3 regions of the Methylophilus sp. 5 genome follow, and region 2 is predicted to be linked to each of the others. Evidence: predicted binding sites of a transcription regulator. Region 2 holds the regulator's gene; each other region holds the start of a gene.
What was found. The regulator sigma-54, encoded in region 2, starts transcription at its own class of promoters, with help from an activator protein. The targets are predictions, from matches to a motif close to TGGCACNNTTCCTGCT.

Region 1 (6,215 bases), 660 kb from region 2:
CGGCCGGTGTTGAGTACAAACGGGTAGTCTGGGTCTGGCAGTTCGGCTGGGTCCATATGCGGGCGGGCAAAAAACACGCCTTTGCCGCTGGCGGTGGCAAACGCAATACGCGGTTGGCTACCATCTTCGCGAATGGTCAGCTTTTGGCTGATGCCGTCGTTGAGATAGCGAACCGGATGGCGATCTTCTGTGTTGTCTGGCGCGCATGGCCATTGCAGAGGTTGCTGGCGTAACTTGTCATGGCTCACACCGCGGATGTCGTAGCCGGTTTTCAGGTTAGAGGCGCGAGTGATTTCTTCAAACACTTCAGCGGCAGAGGTGTAGCTGAAGCCTTCGCTAAAACCCATCTCACAAGCGACTTTGGCAATGATCTGCCAGTCTGCCATCGCTTCACCCGGCGGGTTCACGGCATGCTGCATCAAGGTCATATTGCGTTCTGAGTTAATCATTACGCCTTCTGCCTCGGCCCACAACGCACCAGGTAGCAGAATGTCAGCATAGCGGTTGGTTTCAGTATCCAGGAAGGCATCCTGGGCAATCACCAGCTCGGCTTTTTCCAAGCCCGCAATCACATTTTTACGGTTGGCCATGCTCGCCACAGGGTTGGTGCAAATGACCCAGCATGCTTTAATTTGGCCTGCCATCATTTGCTCAAACATAGCGACGGTGCCGCCACCCAGGCGAGTGTGCAGTGTGCCTTCGGGCACTTGCCACAGGTTTTCTATAAACTGGCGATCCTGTTCGACTAGCACTGAGCGCTGGCCTGGCAGGCCAGGGCCCATATAGCCCATTTCGCGGCCGCCCATGGCATTAGGTTGCCCGGTGAGAGAGAACGGGCCACTGCCAGGGCGGCAGATGGCGCCGGTGGCCAGGTGCAGGTTACAAATCGCGTTGGTGTTCCAGGTGCCATGCGTGCTTTGGTTGAGGCCCATGGTCCAGCAACTGATCCAGTTTTTGCTGGTGCCTATCCACTCTGCGGCCTGGCGGAGTGCGTGTTCATCGATGCCGGTGATCTCTGCGACTTTTGCTGGTGAATATGCCTCCAAAAAGTCTGGCATGACTTCCCAGCCTTCGGTGAATTCGGCAATAAATGCGGCGTCGGTGTGGCCATTTTTTACCAGCAGATGCAACAGGCCATTGAGTAAGGCTAAATCTGTGCCCGGCTTGATCTGCATAAACAGGTTTGCTTTGTCAGCCGTGGTGTTGCGGCGAGGATCCACCACAATCAATTTCGCCCCGGCTTTGACTCTATCCATCATGCGCAGGAATAAAATCGGGTGGCAATCGGCCATGTTGGCACCAATGACGAAGAACAAGTCGGTCTGGTCAAAGTCCTGGTAAGAGCCGGGTGGGCCATCAGCTCCTAGCGACAATTTATAGCCACTGCCTGCGCTGGCCATACACAGGCGTGAGTTGGATTCAATATTGTTGCTGCCGAGATAGCCCTTGACCAGTTTGTTGGCGAGGTACTGCGATTCTATCGACATCTGGCCTGAGACATAGAGGGCAATCGCATCCGGTCCATGGTCGTCCAAAATGGCGCGCAGGCGGCGGGCGGTTTCCTTAATGGCGGCATCCATGCCGGTACGCACTGACTCTTGCCCGCGCGCTGGGCGCACATAGGCATATTCCAAGCGGCCAGAGTCGGCAAGGGCTTGTGCGCAGGTATTGCCTTTGGTGCACAGTCGGCCAAAGTTGGTCGGATGCTGCTTGTCGCCGTAGACCTTGATCACTTTATGGTTTTCTACTTCCATCACAATGCCGCAACCGACACCGCAATAAGGACAGACTGATTTTACCTGCGTGACCATAGACCGCTAACCCCGATGTGACCTAGACCTGCACCCAGACTGCGCCATCACGCAGTTCTACCGGGTAAGTCTTGAGGCAGATGCTGGCATCCTCTACACAAACACCGGTACGCAACTGGTAGTGATGCTTGTAGATAGGCGAGGCGACTACACGTTCGCCGCCTAAATCACCGACGATGCCACGCGACAGCACGTTGGCGTCGCTGTGCGGATCGTAGTTATCCATAGCGTAGAGCTGATTGTCCTGCAGGCGGAAAATGGCAACCTGACGGCCGTCGAGCAATGCGCAGACGCCCATATTCGGCCAGATGTCTTCCAGGGCACACACTGAGTGCCAGGTGCCTAAATTGTCTGCGATTTGATTCATGACAGCATCTGATGACACTGCTTGTTGTAACTGACTCATCTGTGACTCCATTGATTATTCTGTGGTGGCGAGGATAGGGATCACCTTCGCAGCCTGTTTTTCCTGTACCGTCGCCGGGCGCATTTGTTCGCGTTCGTTGACAAAGACGATGTTGTTATCGCCAGCCGCGCTGTTTACAAAGCTGCGGAAACGTTTGCGCACTTCAGGGTCGTTGACAGCGGTTTTCCATTCGTCCTGATAGTTGTCGACCACGTGTTGCATTTGTGCTTCCAGCTCAGCGCCCAAACCGAGCGAGTCATTGATCACGACGTTACGCAGGTAGTCCAGGCCACCTTCCATGTTGTCGCGCCAGGTGCTGGTGCGTTGCAGGCGGTCGGCGGTGCGGATATAGAACATGAGGAATCGGTCTATCATGCGGATCGCCTCTTCTTTAGTGAGGTCGCTGGCAATCAGCTCGGCGTGGCGTGGCTTCATGCCGCCGTTACCACACACATAGAGGTTCCAGCCGCTTTCGGTGGCGATTAAACCGACGTCTTTGCCTTGAGCCTCGGCACATTCACGCGTACAACCTGAGACACCAAACTTGATTTTGTGCGGTGCGCGCAAGCCTTTGTAACGGTTCTCCAACTGCACGGCGAGGCCAACGCTGTCATCCACACCATAACGGCACCAGGTCGAGCCAACGCAGCTTTTTACTGTGCGCAATGATTTGCCATAGGCATGGCCGGACTCAAAGCCAGCGGCGATCAACTCTTCCCAAATATTAGGTAATTGCTCAACGCGGGCACCAAACATATCAACCCGTGCACCGCCAGTGACCTTGGTATACAAATTATATTTTTTGGCAATCTGGCCAATCGCAATCAGGCCGTCAGGGGTGACTTCGCCGCCTGGCATACGTGGCACCACTGAGTAACTGCCGTCTTTCTGGATATTGCCGAGAAAGTAGTCATTGGAGTCTTGCAGTGAAGCCAAGTCTTTTTTCAGGATAAAGTCGTTCCAGCACGAAGCCAGCACACTGGCTGCGGTTGGTTTACAAATGTCACAACCCATGCCTTTGCCATGTTTTTCCAATAGTTCGTCAAACGTGCGGATTTGCTCAACACGCACCAGGTGGTAAAGCTCCTGGCGCGAATATGGGAAGTGTTCGCACAGATGGTTATTCACTGTCATGCCCAGTTTCACCATCTGTGCTTTCATCACTTGTGTCACCAGTGGCACGCAGCCGCCGCAGGCTGTACCGGCTTTCGTACAGGATTTGATGGCACCTATACTGCAATTACCCGCAGCCACCGCCTCGCCAATTGCGCCTTTGCTCACGTTGTTACAGGAGCAGAGCACCGCCGTGTCTGGCAGGGCATCCACGCCCAGGCCTGGTTTTTCTTTGCCATCGCTGGCAGGCAGAATCAAAAACTCCGGGTTTTCCGGCAAAGGCATCTCATTGACGGTCATCTGTTGCAGCGTGCCATATTCATCGGCATTGCCGATTAACACCGCGCCCAGCAGTTTTTTGCCATCTTCGCTAACGACGATTTTTTTGTAGATATTGCGTACTTCATCCGTGTACTGATAGCTGCGGCAACCATGGGTCTTGCCATGCGCATCACCAACACTGGCCACATCGACGCCCATCAGTTTGAGTTTGGTGCTCATGTCTGCACCCTGAAAGGTGGCCGTGGTTTCACCTGACAAGTGCGCACATGCGGTGCGCGCCATATCGTAACCAGGTGCCACCAGGCCGTACATCTCGTCGTGCCAGCTGGCGCATTCGCCAATCGCGTAAATGTCGTGGTCACTGGAGCGCGAGAAATCATCAATGGCGATACCGCCGCGGGCGCCGATGGCCAGGCCAGATTCGCGTGCCAGTTCATCACGTGGGCGGATACCGGCGGAGAACACGATCATGTCGGTTTCCAGCCAGGTTTCATCAAAAAACACCATGCGATGACGTGCGGTTGCGCCGTCCACAATCGCGGTGGTGTTGCGGCTGGTGTGCACGTGTACGCCCAGTTCTTCAATCTTGCTGCGCAATACTTTGCCGCCAGCCTCATCGACTTGTACTGCCATCAGGCGTGGGGCAAATTCCACCACATGGGTGTCGAGACCCATGTCGCGCAATGCTTTGGCGCATTCCAAGCCCAGCAGGCCACCGCCGACCACCACACCGCTTTTGGATGTTTTGCCGGCTGCGGTCATGGCTTCCAGGTCTTCAATGGTGCGGTATACAAAGCAGTTGTCACGATCACGCCCGGCGACCGATGGCACAAATGGGAAAGAGCCGGTCGCCAATACCAGCTTGTCATAGGGCAAGACGGTGTTGTCTGTGAGGGTGACGGTATGCTGGTGGCGGTCAATGTGGCTGACGCGGGCATTCAGGCATAACTCCAGGCCCGGGCGGTCATAAAAACCAGGTTCGACTAATGAAAGATCTTCAGCCGTGCTGCCTGAGAAAAAGCTGGAGAGGTGCACACGATCGTACGCAGGGCGTGGCTCTTCGCCCAATACGGTGACTTGCAGGTTTGCGGCTGTCAGGTCCGGGTGGCGCTTGACCAGCTCCTGCATAAAATAATGTCCCACCATGCCGTTGCCGACCACTACTACGCGGGTAAGTTGATTCATCGTGTGTTTCCTATCAGAGGCAAGCATGTGCATGCATTGCGGTTTACTAAATATTTACTAGGCTTAAAAACGAAAAAAGGCGTCCACAGCTTATCGAGCGACTACCTGAGGCAGTACGAAAATAAGCTATGAACGCCGTTGTCCATAAAGGGATTGCCTGACTAAAGCATCCCTTATTAAATAAAGTAATCATCGTTAATCAACGAGATTTATTGTCATAAAAGCAATTGGCGTGCCAGAAATTTAGGTGGTGCTTCTGAGCGGGATGGGAATGTGATAAGTGACTGTTATTGATTGGATTATTTCTGGCTAATCTGTCATTTATTTGCTGGCCAGACAGCAACGCAGGGGTATGGTAATAGTGCGGCGCACAATAATGGTGCGCATTGAGCTGATTGCACCAGCATCGACCTTTACTTTATATGCAGGCGCTGGCGCACTTGGCTTGTTATCAAAAAAATAAGCATCGCCCGTGTATCATCATATGGGCCAAGAGCGTCTCGGCAATTCAAGTGAGCACATCAAGCGTGCACCTTGCCATGCAATTTGACCAGGCGTTTTAGCTCAGGCAGGCATGAGCCACAGCTGGTGCCGCACTTGAGCTTGTTTTGCAGGGTGGGCAAATCGGCGCCCATTTCCAGTGTTTCGATAATCTCGTTTTCCGAGACATCCAGGCAGTTACAAATAATTTTGCCACGGCTATGCTGGCCTGCGGGTGGCGCACTCAACGGTGCCAATGCCCAGCGACGCAGTTCGGGGGTGAGCTCCCCCTTGGACATCACTTCACGCAGCCAGTCGGCTGCCAGCACTTCACCAATCAGGCGCACGCCGGTGACCTGGTTATCCTGGACCAGAATATGTTTGCTGACGCCGCGTTTGGCATCGTTATAGGTCAGCATGGGCGCGTCTTCTGTCATCTCCAGCAGCGCATCCAACTCGGTAATCAACGCGGGGTCAGGCGCCGTGTGGTGTGAGGCGCGCAGCATGACCATGCCCGCATCGCGGCCATATAAGCCGCAACTGGCGTAATCAAAACGTTTAAGCAATTTGCGGATGTGGTTAATCAGCTGTGCGTTTTCGCAATTGCGCATCACGACCATTTGCCATGGCAAGTCTAACTTTTCTAGTTTAACGGCAGTGTGTTTGAGCTCGGGCTGTTTTGATAGTTTGTCGACGGCCGCTGGCATCAATGCATTCACGCCCAGGCCATGCATAAACTGGCTGCTCCAGTGCATTGGCATGAAAATCTGCGCCGGTTGCACTTCGTCAGAAGCCTGCACGCGCACCACCAGGTTGCCACGTTTATTGCTGACTTTGACAATATCGCCATGCTTGATTGAGCGGCGCTGCATATCATTGGCATGCATCCAGATGACAGGCTGCTCTTCATGGTTAAACAGCTGCGCCACGATGCCGGT
Region 2 (6,215 bases):
TGTTTGAATCAGCACCAGAATAGGGATCACCGCCAGGTCTTGAAATAACAAGACACCGATACTCAAACGGCCGTGCCTGGAATTTAAATCGACCCGTTCCATAAGGATTTTGGACACAATGGCGGTCGACGACATGGTGATTGCGGCACCAATAATAAAGGCTGAAGTCAGGCTAAGCCCGGCCATTTTGCCGAGGACCAAGCTGGCCAGCAAGGTCAGCACCACCTGGCCACCACCTAACCCAAACAGGGTTTTGCGCATGGCATAGAGCTTGGGCAGGCTGAATTCAAGCCCGATACTAAACATCAAAAACACAATGCCGAACTCGGCCACCTGGCGGCCAGTTTCTTCATCTTCGAGCAAGCCTAGCGCGTGCGGGCCGAGCACAATGCCGATCATGAAGTAAGCCAGCATGGCTGGCAAACCCAGGATACGGAATAAGCCGACGGCAAACACCGAGCTGGTTAACAGTAATAATAAATGGATCAGGGAATCAAACATGCAAAAATTCTAAAAGCATTAATGTCAGACCGAACAGATGCATGTCGGCCAGCAAACAATCTATTATGACGAATAGTCAGTGATATATTCTAAAACACTTGTGTTTCAGGATGATGCATCCTGCCACAAAACACTCTTTTATGCAAAAAATGTGCCCGTTAATAAAAAATCCGCAAAAAAGATGCGTTTTACTTTCTTGCCGGGGGCGTCACTTGCTATACTAACCCGCCATGAACACAGCAAAATCAGGTGTCCACCTCGTGAAAAGTCCAGACATCGTGACGCGTGCACGAGGCATCCTATTACACGAGGCAGATGAAATCCGCCAGTTGGCAGACCGTATTGGCAGCCAGTTTGAGGCCGCCGTCAGCATGATTCTCGCTTGCCGTGGCCGTGTCGTCGTCACCGGCATGGGTAAATCCGGCCATATCGGCGGCAAAATTGCCGCCACGCTGGCCAGTACCGGCACCCCGGCTTTTTTCATGCATCCAGCAGAAGCAAGCCATGGTGACCTGGGCATGATTACCGCTGAAGATGTCGTCATTGCACTCTCTAACTCTGGTGAGAGCGATGAAATCATCAATATTTTACCGGCCATTCGCCGCATCGGTGCGCGCATTTTAAGCATTACCGGCAGTGACGACTCTACGTTGTCGCGCGAATCTGAAGTGCATTTGAGTGCGGCCGTGAGCCACGAAGCCTGCCCGCTGGGGTTGGCGCCTACCGCCAGCACTACCGCCGCACTGGCGCTGGGGGATGCGTTAGCATTGTGCGTACTCGATTCGCGTGAATTTACCGCTGAAGACTTTGCCCGGTCTCACCCGGGCGGCAACCTGGGTAGGCGATTGCTGGTCAGAATTAAAGATGTCATGCGCACAGGGGATGCCATCCCATGTATCGGCGAGCAGGCCACCGTGCAGGAAGCGATTGCACAAATTTCAAGTAAAGGCATGGGCTTTACGGCGATCGTCGATAATGAGCAACATCCGGTGGGCATTTTCACTGATGGCGATTTGCGCCGCCTGTTTATGCAAGGCGACACCAACGCGCAAACGGCTATTCACACTGTCATGAACAAACAGCCGCGCTTGTTGGGCACGCAACAAATGGCGGTTGAAGCAGTCAACATGATGGAGCAATATAAAATTAACGGGTTTATGGCAGTGAACGAACAACAGCAATTGGTGGGCGCATTTAATATGCATGACTTACTCAAGGCAAAAGTGGTTTAGGCTCGCCGGTGCACTGGAACTCTCGCATGCTTAAACACCCGATTTTATTGCCGATTGCGTTAATGTTATTTTTAGCGCTGCTAACGTTTTGGATCAACCAGACGGTACAGGAGCAGGGCTTGAGCTTGGGCCGGCTGAATCGTCACGACCCTGACTACATGCTATACAACTTTGTCAGCACGCGTACCGATGCCACAGGCAATACCAAATATGTGCTGGCGGCGGCAGAAATGCGCCATTTTCCAGATAATGACTACACCGAATTACAACGCCCGCGCTTCACACAGTTTGGCCAGGGAAAACCATACACACAAATTTATGGCCAGCATGGCAAAGTATCTGCCAATGGTAAACTGGTCGAGTTTAGTAAACAGGTAAAAGTGGTCCGCCAGGCGACGGCAGTCAAGGGTGAAATGCAGTTACAAACCGAGCGTTTGATGCTGGAGCCGGATACAGACGTTGCCCATACCGACTTGCCGGTCACCATCCGCCAACAACCGGCCACCGTGATTACCGGCACCGGCATGCGTTTTGATAACAAGGCGGGCACCATGCAATTATTTAACCGGGTACACGTACATTATGTACGCGCACCTGTCGTCACCAAAGCTGCAAGCCCGGCAGCGCCTGCCAAAGCAGGCAATCACAAGGGTCGTTGATTCTGGAGAAATGAGTTGAACACGCACAAGCCATTATTTTATGCCACCTGCTTGACCTTACTGGCGCTATTACAGTGGTCAAGCAGCGCGCTGGCTGAAGAGTCCGACCGCGACCAGCCAATAGAGCTGGAAGCAGACACGGTGACGGTGAACGATGCCAAAAAAATCAGCATTTACACCGGCAATGTGATTCTCAACCAAGGCTCACTGCAAATTAAAGCAGACAAAATGATTGTGCGTGAAGATCAGGATGGCTTTCAGCACAGTACGTGTACTGGCAACCCGACCACCTTCAAGCAAAAACGCACCGGCAAAAACGAATGGATGCAAGGCAGTGGCCAGCGCATTGAATACAATGCCCGCATGGACAAAGTACAACTCTATACTAACGCATGGGTCAAACGTGGCGAAGATCTGGTCACTGGCGACTACATTAGCTATGACGCCAATGCAGAATATGCCGAAGTCATTGGCGGCACCAAAGCCAATCCCAACGGCACCGCTGGCAGTCGTGTAAAAGCGACCATTCAGCCAAAAAATAAAACCACACCGCCGGTGATTGATAACAAACCAACAACACAGCAAGGGCTGCGCATGAACCGTTCTCTGCAAATTAAAGTAGAACCGGCGCCTAACGACACCAGCAGCGAGCCCGCGAAAGCGCAACCTTAAAGACACCGGCCTTATGCAGACATCCGTTTCACCAGATCAGAACCATTTGCGTGTTAGCCACCTGAAAAAAGCCTATCAGGGGCGCACCGTGGTTAAAAACACCACGCTTGAGCTGCGCAGCGGCGAAGTGATTGGCTTACTGGGCCCAAATGGCGCCGGCAAAACCACCAGCTTTTATATGATTGTGGGCTTAGTCGCGCTGGATGATGGCAGCATTACGCTCAACGGGGCAGACGTGAGCCACGCACCCATGCATGAGCGCGCACGCATGGGCTTGGCCTATCTGCCACAAGAAGCCTCTATTTTTCGCAAAATGACGGTCACTGACAACATTTTGTCCATTCTCGAAACCCGCCCCCATACAGAAGAAGAGCGTGAAGCGCGGCTGGAGTCCTTGCTGGATCAGTTGCATATCCAGCATATTCGCAATAGTCAGGCAGTGAGTTTGTCCGGCGGTGAACGTCGCCGCGTCGAAATCGCCCGTTGCCTGGCGACCGACCCAAAATTCATTTTGCTGGATGAGCCGTTTGCCGGGATTGACCCGATTGCGGTGATTGAGATTCAAAAAATTATCCGCTACCTGAGCAGCCAGAATATCGGTATTTTAATTACAGACCACAACGTACGCGAAACCCTGGATATTTGTGACCGGGCTTATATCGTGAATGAAGGCGCCGTGTTTGCCGCGGGCACGCCCGACGAAATCATTCAAAACGAAGGCGTACGTGAAGTGTATCTGGGCAAGAATTTTAGGCTGTAACCCGTTATGAAGCAAAATCTGCAACTACGTATTTCGCAAAACCTGGCGCTCACCCCGCAGCTGCAACAGTCTATCCGCCTGTTGCAGCTCTCAACACTTGAGTTGAGCCAAGAGCTGGAAACCATCCTGCAGGAAAATCCGCTGCTGGAAATGGCCGACGGTGAAGAAGGCGAGTTTGAAGACAATAGCCCTACCGCGACCGCCGCGGCCGAGCAAGAGCTACCTGATGCAAGCTCGTTTGATGTTGCCACACAGGCGGAAATCACCGCACCCGCAGAAACCTTGCGCGAAGAGTTGCACGACCAACTTGGCGGCAACGAAGGCGAACAAGCCAATCTGAATGAAGAATTTTCACCGCCCGAGTTTGAAGACGACTACGAGGAGTTTGGCAGCACCAGCAATTGGGACGAAGCCGGTCGCAACAATATGGACGATGAAGACGGTGATTTTTCGCGTCAGGATGCCAGCAATACCAGCTTGCGCGAACACTTGATGAACCAGATACAACTGGCGCATTTGTCCAAACGTGACATGGACCTGGTGAAGTTTTTACTCGACGGTATTAATGATAATGGTTACCTGGAACAGGACTTACAAGAAATTGTCGACCTGCTGCCCCCAGAGCTGGAAGTTGAGTTGTTAGAGCTGGAAACCGCCCTTAAATTGATCCAGAACCTGGATCCGATTGGGGTTGGCGCGCGCGACCTGTGCGAATGCCTGCGCCTGCAATTACAAGCGCTCCCAGCAGACACGCCTTATTTGCGCATCGCTATGGCGATTGCCAAAGATCACTTAGCGCTGCTGGCCAACAAAGACTTTGTCAAACTGCGCAAACTGCTCAGTTGCGATGAAACCGCCCTTAAAGGTGCGCAACAACTCATCCGCCAGCAGAACCCCAAGCCTGGCAACGAATTCGCTACCTTTAGTCATGACCACTTTATCCAGCACGATGTGGTAGTCAAAAAAATCAAAGGCATCTGGATGGCGTCACTCAATGATGGCGTGATCCCCAAGCTGCGGATCAATCAATTGTATGCGGACATCCTTAAGCGCAACCGCGATAGTTCCGGCCAATATCTGCAAAGCCAGATGCAAGAAGCCAAATGGATGATTAAAAATATCCAGCAGCGTTTTTCTACGATCTTGCGTGTATCGCAAGCGATTGTAGACCGTCAACGCAACTTTTTTGAGCATGGCGAAATTGCCATGCGCCCCTTGGTATTACGTGAAATTGCCGAAGAGCTAGACTTGCACGAAAGCACCATTTCACGCGTGACGACGCATAAGTATATGCTCACACCGCGCGGGGTGCTGGAGCTTAAATACTTTTTTGGTAGCTCAGTCGCAACCGATGCTGGCGGCTCCTGCTCAGCGACCGCTATTCGCGCCTTAATCAAGCAAATGGTGGCCGAAGAAAATCAGAAAAAACCATTATCGGATAACCAAATTACCGATACGCTGGCGCAACAAGGCATTGTGGTCGCCCGCCGCACCATTGCAAAATATCGCGAGTCGCTGAGTATTCCGCCCGCAAATTTACGCAAGTCGCTGTAAAACAAAAAGGCCGCATCTGCGGCCTTTTTGTTGGTTACGAGTTTGTTATTTAATTGTGATTTTAGCAAACTTGCGCTTACCCACCTGGGCGACCACGGTCACGCCTTTTGCCACTGGCAGATTTTTATCATCCACCTTCACGCTATCCAGCTTTACCCCGCCCTGCTGCACAGCGCGCATGGCTTCACTAGTGCTTTCTACCAAGCCAGCCTGTTTCAGCAATTGGCTGATGCCAATACTGTCACCCTCAATCGTCACCTCTACCTGTGGCACATCATCAGGAATACCGCCTTTGGCGCGGGTTTGAAAATCTTGCCAGGCTTTTTCAGCCGCGGCCTGGCCGTGAAAGCGGGCCACGATTTCTTGCGCAAACCCGACTTTGATATCGCGCGGGTTTTCACCCCCCGCCACTTGCGCTTTCCACTGGGCAACAGTATCTAATGAAGCGAACGACAACAAATCAATATAACGCCACATCAATGCATCAGAAATAGACATGATTTTGGCAAAAATAGTCTCGGGCGCCTCGCTAATACCAATATAGTTACCCAGCGACTTGGACATTTTATTCACGCCATCCAGGCCCTCCAGCAACGGCATCATCAACACACATTGTTGTGACTGCCCAGCCTGTTTTTGCAGCTCACGGCCCATTAGCAGGTTAAATTTCTGGTCGGTGCCGCCCAATTCCAAATCTGCCCGCAATGCCACTGAATCATAGCCTTGCAACAAGGGATACAAGAACTCGTGAATTGCAATCGGCTGGTTGCCTTTAAAGCGCTTGGAGAAGTCATCACGCTCCAGCATGCGCGCCACTGTATGGCTGGCAGCTAACTT
Region 3 (6,215 bases), 670 kb from region 2:
GTCTGACAGCAACACGGCTTCATCAACATCGTGGGTGACCATGACGGCGGTGCAACCTGAGCGCGCCATGATGCCCATCAGTTCGTCTTGCAAACCAGCGCGGGTGAGGGCGTCCAGTGCGCCAAACGGCTCATCCAGCAACAGTACTTTAGGTTCCATGGCCAGGGCGCGGGCAATGCCGACGCGTTGTTTCATGCCACCAGAAATCTCATTCGGACGTTTTTCAATCGCATGGCTTAAGCCCACCAGTTCTAGCGCTGCACGGGTACGGTCAGCCAGTTGTGCTTTGGTTTCGTTTTCGCCAAACACGCGTTCAACCGCCAGGTAAACGTTTTCAAAACAGGTGAGCCATGGCAACAATGAGTGGTTTTGAAACACCACAGCACGCTCAGGGCCTGGTTTGGAGATTTCACGCCCGGCACAAAACAGGTAGCCTTCACTGGGTTGCAGCAAACCGGCAATCAGGTTGAGCACAGTAGATTTGCCACAGCCTGAGTGGCCGATGATGGAAATAAACTCACCCTCGTGAATATTCAGGTTGATGTCTTTGAGTGCCTGAAAACTGCCTTTTTTGGTTTGAAACGTCATGTTGACGTTTTCAATCAGGACATAACGGTCTTGCATTACATTCGTCGTCATAATAAAAATCCTTTTCCCGGTTATTCGTAGCTGTAGCGTTTTGCTATCAGCACCAGCAACTGTTCGAGCAACAGGCCGACAATGCCAACAATGAAAATGGCGATGATGATGTGCTCTACATTGAGGTTGTTCCACTCATCCCATACCCAAAAGCCAATGCCCAGGCCGCCAGTCAGCATTTCTGCCGCCACAATCACCAGCCAGGCCGCCCCAATCGACAGGCGGACGCCAGTCATCATGTAAGGCATCACATACGGCAGCAAAATCTTGGTGACCACTTTCCATTCAGACAGGTTGAGCACTTTGGCCACGTTCATATAGTCTTGCGGCACTTTGCTCACGCCAACTGCGGTGTTGATGATCATCGGCCAGACGGCAGTAATGAAAATCACCCAAATTGCAGCCGGGTTAGCCGCTTTGAACACCAGCAGGCCAATCGGCAACCAGGCCAGTGGCGACACCGGTTTGAGCAAGCTGATAATGGGCGCCGCCATGCGGGACATAAACGTGTAGCGGCCAATCACAAAGCCCATCGGGATGCCGACAATCGCAGCCAGGCCGAAACCAGTGGCGACACGCTTGAGCGAGCTAAGAATGTTCCAGCCTATGCCCATATCGTTCGGGTTGTTGATGTAAAACGGGTCTCTGAACAACTCGACTGCCGATTGCCAGGTTTTCACCGGGCCTGGCAAACCTTGTGTCAGCGCGGCGACCGTGGCCCAGATGGCAGCGAAGATCATCAAGCCAATCACAGGCGGCAACAACCATTCAAATACCTGTTTGGCGGTTGCCGCCCATGCCCCGCGCTTGGGCGCGGTGGCTGGTGCAGCTGTGGTTGAGAGAGGGGTAACCACAGCAACAACGGGTTGCGCAGGGGCTGCTGTGACAGCTTCCTCGCTTTGTTGCATCATTTTTTCTTTGCTAAAACTGACGACACTCATGGCAACTCTCCTCAAAAGATTAAGCTTTTACCTTGAAGCTGTTGGCGTAAGCTTTCGGGTCTTTACCATCCCACACCACGCCATCAATCAGCTTGCTGCTACGCATCGCGTCCGGCACGGCAATCCCCAGCGATTTGGCCGCTTCGGTATAAATGTCGATACGGTTGACCTTTTTCGCAATGCTTAAGTAGTCAGGGTCAGACTTCAACAAGCCCCAGCGTTTGTGTTGGGTCAAAAACCACATGCCATCGGACAGGTACGGGAAGTTGACCTTGCCATCGTTAAAAAACTTCATGTAGTTAGGGTCTTCCCATTTTTTGCCGATGCCATTGTCGTAATGGCCCAAAAAGCGGCCTTCAATCACTTCTTCAGGCGCATTCACATAGGCTTTACCAGCAATCAGTTTGGCCACTTCAGAGCGGTTTTTAGTGGCATCGATATAGCGGCAAGCTTCCAGAATTGCTTTGGTCAATGCCAGTGCGGTATTTGGGTTTTTGGCCGCAAACTCAGCGGTGGTGCCCAATACTTTTTCCGGATGATCGGTCCAGATATCCTGAGAGGTCGCCACAGTAAAGCCAATTTTGTCGTAAATCGCGCGTGCGTTCCACGGCTCGCCTACGCAATAACCATCCATATTGCCGATACGCATGTTGGCAACCATTTGTGGTGGTGGCACCACAATGGTTTTCACGTCTTGCATCGGGTTGATGCCATAACTGGCTAGCCAGTAATACAACCACATGGCGTGCGTGCCGGTGGGGAAGGTCTGTGCAAAAGTGAAGTCGCGGTTTTCGTTATCCAGCAGGCGCTTGAGGGTGGCGCCACTGGTGACGCCTTTTTCTTTTAACTGGTTAGCCAGCGTGATGCCCTGGCCGTTGTGGTTCAGCGTCATCAGGACGTTCATATCTTTTTGCTGACCGCCGATACCCAGTTGTACGCCGTAAATCAAGCCATACAACACGTGCGCTGCATGCAACTCACCGTTGACCATTTTGTCGCGCACGCCCGCCCAGGAAGCCTCTTTGGACGGCACGATTTTGATGCCGTATTTTTTATCGAAGCCCATTTGTGCAGCAACGATAATCGGCGCACAGTCAGTCAGTGGAATAAAACCCACTTTCACTTCGGTGATTTCAGGCGCATCTGAACCGGCAGCCCAAGCCTGGCTGCGGATAGCCGATGGCACCATATTCATCATGGCGGCAGCACCAAAGGCACCGGCCATGGTGTTCATGAAAAAGTGGCGACGTTTCTGGTCCACTTGTTCGGTGGTGGTGACTGGGGTAGACGGCGTCACTTTATTGTGATCAGAATTGTTATCAGAACTGCTCATTGCTGCTCCTTGATTAATTAATCGAAAATTTAAAAACAAAAAGGCGTCCTGAATGCAGACTGTTTTTTGTCTACACTCAGGACGCCTTTGTCCGTTGATTGCGCAAGCCATCAGGCTTGTTTGCTACATGGCCTTTTATTCGGGGCCGGTGCTACTGGTGTGATTTCAACCGCCGTTAGCTGAAACCTCAAGCCAATTTAGCAATTGCCGTGCCAGCTGGCACACTATTTTTAAGTGATTGTTTAATATTGGTTTTTTTTGAGGGCTGCGTTTTTATGCAGCCTTTTTAGCGGGGGGGAGTTCGCACCATACGTGTGCGGATGCACCAATTTGACGGGCGTTTAGCTTGAGCGTGCGTGATGTGCCAGAACGTTTTCTGCCACATCAATAATCTTGCGGTTTTGCTCCATGGCAATGCTGCGCATGGTTTTATAGGCTTCCATTTCATTGAGCCCGCGCGTGCTCATGAGCAGGCCTTTGGCGCGCTCAATCAGCTTGCGTTCGGCCAGCGCTTTTTTGGTGTCAGACAGCTCGCCTTCCATCTCGGCAATTTGCCGCGATTGCTGTTGCAATAGCGTAATCATGGATGCCATCGGGTATGCTTGCGAGGTGTCATGGGCCTGAAAATTTAAAGCATTTTCGACCGGAATCGCCAGGTTAAAAAAGGTGCTGTTAAGTGCCGCAGCAGGGGTGGCCTGAATCGCCTCTAAATATTGGCGTGTTTGCTCAAAGTCGCTCTTGGCCTTGCTTGCCAGCCCGGCCAGTAATTCATGCATGGTTTGAATGAGCTGACATTGAATCTGCCACATCGCGCTCAAACGCTTGCTGCACAACTCAAACCAGACATCTGCGCTACTGGGGGTGAGTGCCTGCTGGTCTTTGGCATGGCTTAGTTTGGCGCGATATTGCTGGTGTTGCTGGTGCCAGCTGGTTGATTGCAAGGCCGTCCATGACGCGCATACTTCTTCGCTGCCAAACTGGCAAAATAATTCAAAGTGACGATCTTGCTGGGCGATCAGTTCAAACAGCTTTTGCTGATGGGTAAGCTGCAGGCTGCCTGAGCCAAACATATACGCCCCCACGGCGCGCTCTTGCCCGGCAAACTCTTTGCCCTGGATCAGGTTGTAGAGCGTGAGCAAACAGGTGGAAATTTTGCTATTGACCGAGCTATCTGTGATCTCAAAAATCAGCGCAATCAGGCTGCCGATTAAGCGGCTAAACGATTCAATACAGTCGGCAAAAGAGATTTTTTGCAAGGTGATCTGATGGCGCAAAGAGGTCATCTGATCGAGGCCCAGCAATATCCACGAGGTGAGCGTTAACTGCTTGGCATCTGCCAGCGAGTTTTTATGCAAGTGCTGTTGCAGCGCTTCTCTAAAGCTGGCTTCCATCGCCTGGTTTTGTATGATGATGTCGGCACGTTCTGGCGCAAAGCGCTGCCCGTTTGAGGCAATATACAAGCAACTGGCACCACGTTCGGCCTGTAACTGATGGATTAACTGGCCAATGTTTTCGACAAATGCGATGCAGCTATCGAGTCGCTCCAGCTCCTCGATATGTCTGATTTTGGCCAAGGTAATGGTTTGGGCAGGGGATATTTCTGTGTTCATCACTAGGCACCAAGCAAGAAGTGTGCGCGACTTGGTGGGTATCTCTATATTTAATGTTAAAAACGACTATTTGCATACGCGCATTCACTTAATGCCAACCACCACCCATGACTTTGTACAAAGTCAGCTGGCTGGTGGCCTCGCTTAGTTGCAACGTGACCAGCGATTGCTCGGCAGTATAGTGTGTGCGTTGAGCATCCAGCACGACCAGGTAGCTGTCGACACCATTTTTAAAGCGGACGTCAGCCAGCTGGAACGCGGCATTGGCGGCATTGGTGAGAGACTGCTGGGCATCTAGTTGGGATTGCAAACCTTCACGCAGCACTAAGACGTCAGCCACTTCGCGGAACGCAGTTTGCACGGTTTTTTCGTATTGTGCGAGCAAAATATCACGGTTTTTTTCTGCCGAGGTTAAATTGGCACGGTTACGGCCAGCATTGAAGATAGGCAGGCTGATTTGCGGCACAAAGGTCCAGATGCCGGAGTTCTTAGCAAACAGGCCGGACAATTCGGTGCTGGCTGAGCCGACTGTGGTGGTCAGGCTGATGGTGGGGAAGAAGGCCGCGCGCAAGGCGCCGATATTGGCATTGGCGCCTTCCAGCAAGTGTTCTGCTGCGCGCACATCTGGCCGTTGTTGCAAAGTCTCTGAACTCACGCCGCCAGGCAAAGGCGTTGCAAGTACGACACTGCTCAGGCTGGCTTCTGGCAGCCACTGCTCGGGCACCATGCTGCCTGCCAGCAGGTTGAGCGCATTGATATCTTGCTTGACTTGCATGGTATAAGTGGCCACGGCGACGCGTGCGCTATCGACACTGGTTTGCAGTTGCTTCAAGGTCAGCGCGTTGGCCACACCGAGGTCAAACATTTTCTGGTTGATGTTGTAAGTGGCTTGCTGGCTTTGCAGCGTTTGCTGGGCAATCGCGAGTCGTTTTTTATCGGCGGCCAGTGTGAGCCAGGCGGTAGAGACTTCGGCAATCAGGCTGATTTGCGTACTGTGGTGATTCTCTTCATTAGCGTAAAACGTTTGCAATGCCTGCTGGTTAAGGTTGCGTATGCGGCTAAACAAATCCAGTTCATAAGCGCTAAAACCGACAGTCGCACGGTAAATATGCGAGATATTGCCACTACTGTTGCTACTGCCCGATGTGCCGGTTGCCGCCCCTGAGGTGTTGCCCGCTGTATTGTTGCTGGCACTCGCCATACCTTTTGAGGCCGTTTCAGCCACCGTTGCGGCCACGGTTGGGAACAGATCGGCGCGTTGTACCTGATACAGGGCGCGCGATCGTTCTATGGTCAGCGCGGCCACTTGCAGGTCACGATTGTTTTTGAGTGCCAGCGCGATGACCTGACGCAAGTTTTCATCACTGATAAACGATTGCCATGGCAGGTCAGTAAATGCTTTCTGGTCATTTGCTGCATTGCCCAGCGTGGCCGGGACAGGCGCCGCAGGGCGTGTATAAAATGGTGCCAGGTCTATGCAGCCACTCAGGCCCAGCGTTAGTGCCATCAGCCCAGCCAGGGTTTTCGGGTTGAATATCATCATCTGTTTAGTCATGAGCCGTGTGTGCAATAGGGGGCACTGCTGGTTGATAAGGGAACAGCGAGCGTATCAGCACATAAAACAGCGGCACAAAAAACACGCCCAAAAAGGTGGCCGTCAGCATGCCGCCGAGTACGCCAGTCCCAATCGCC

Region 1: a site for sigma-54 is predicted at 5,020-5,035, ahead of nirB (nitrite reductase large subunit NirB). Genes of this name have one in related genera too.
Region 3: a site for sigma-54 is predicted at 3,113-3,128, ahead of METH5_RS0101435 (CmpA/NrtA family ABC transporter substrate-binding protein). Genes of this name have one in related genera too.

What each region holds. Positions count from the first base shown of each region.
Region 1 covers NZ_KI911560.1:344,509-350,723, reverse strand. Annotated here, with positions in the region: gene METH5_RS0101500 (sulfite reductase subunit alpha) at 1-1,811, opposite strand, end outside; gene nirD (nitrite reductase small subunit NirD) at 1,834-2,217, opposite strand; gene nirB (nitrite reductase large subunit NirB) at 2,233-4,797, opposite strand; gene METH5_RS0101480 (nitrate reductase) at 5,319-6,215, opposite strand, start outside.
Region 2 covers NZ_KI911560.1:1,002,841-1,009,055, forward strand. Annotated here, with positions in the region: gene METH5_RS0104755 (cation:proton antiporter) at 1-501, opposite strand, end outside; gene METH5_RS0104760 (SIS domain-containing protein) at 732-1,733, shown strand; gene lptC (LPS export ABC transporter periplasmic protein LptC) at 1,760-2,392, shown strand; gene lptA (lipopolysaccharide transport periplasmic protein LptA) at 2,408-3,064, shown strand; gene lptB (LPS export ABC transporter ATP-binding protein) at 3,078-3,824, shown strand; gene METH5_RS0104780 (RNA polymerase factor sigma-54) at 3,831-5,378, shown strand; gene tyrS (tyrosine--tRNA ligase) at 5,424-6,215, opposite strand, start outside.
Region 3 covers NZ_KI911560.1:328,043-334,257, reverse strand. Annotated here, with positions in the region: gene METH5_RS0101445 (ABC transporter ATP-binding protein) at 1-639, opposite strand, end outside; gene ntrB (nitrate ABC transporter permease) at 660-1,580, opposite strand; gene METH5_RS0101435 (CmpA/NrtA family ABC transporter substrate-binding protein) at 1,600-2,913, opposite strand; gene METH5_RS0101430 (nitrate regulatory protein) at 3,255-4,523, opposite strand; gene METH5_RS0101425 (efflux transporter outer membrane subunit) at 4,612-6,078, opposite strand; gene METH5_RS0101420 (efflux RND transporter permease subunit) at 6,071-6,215, opposite strand, start outside.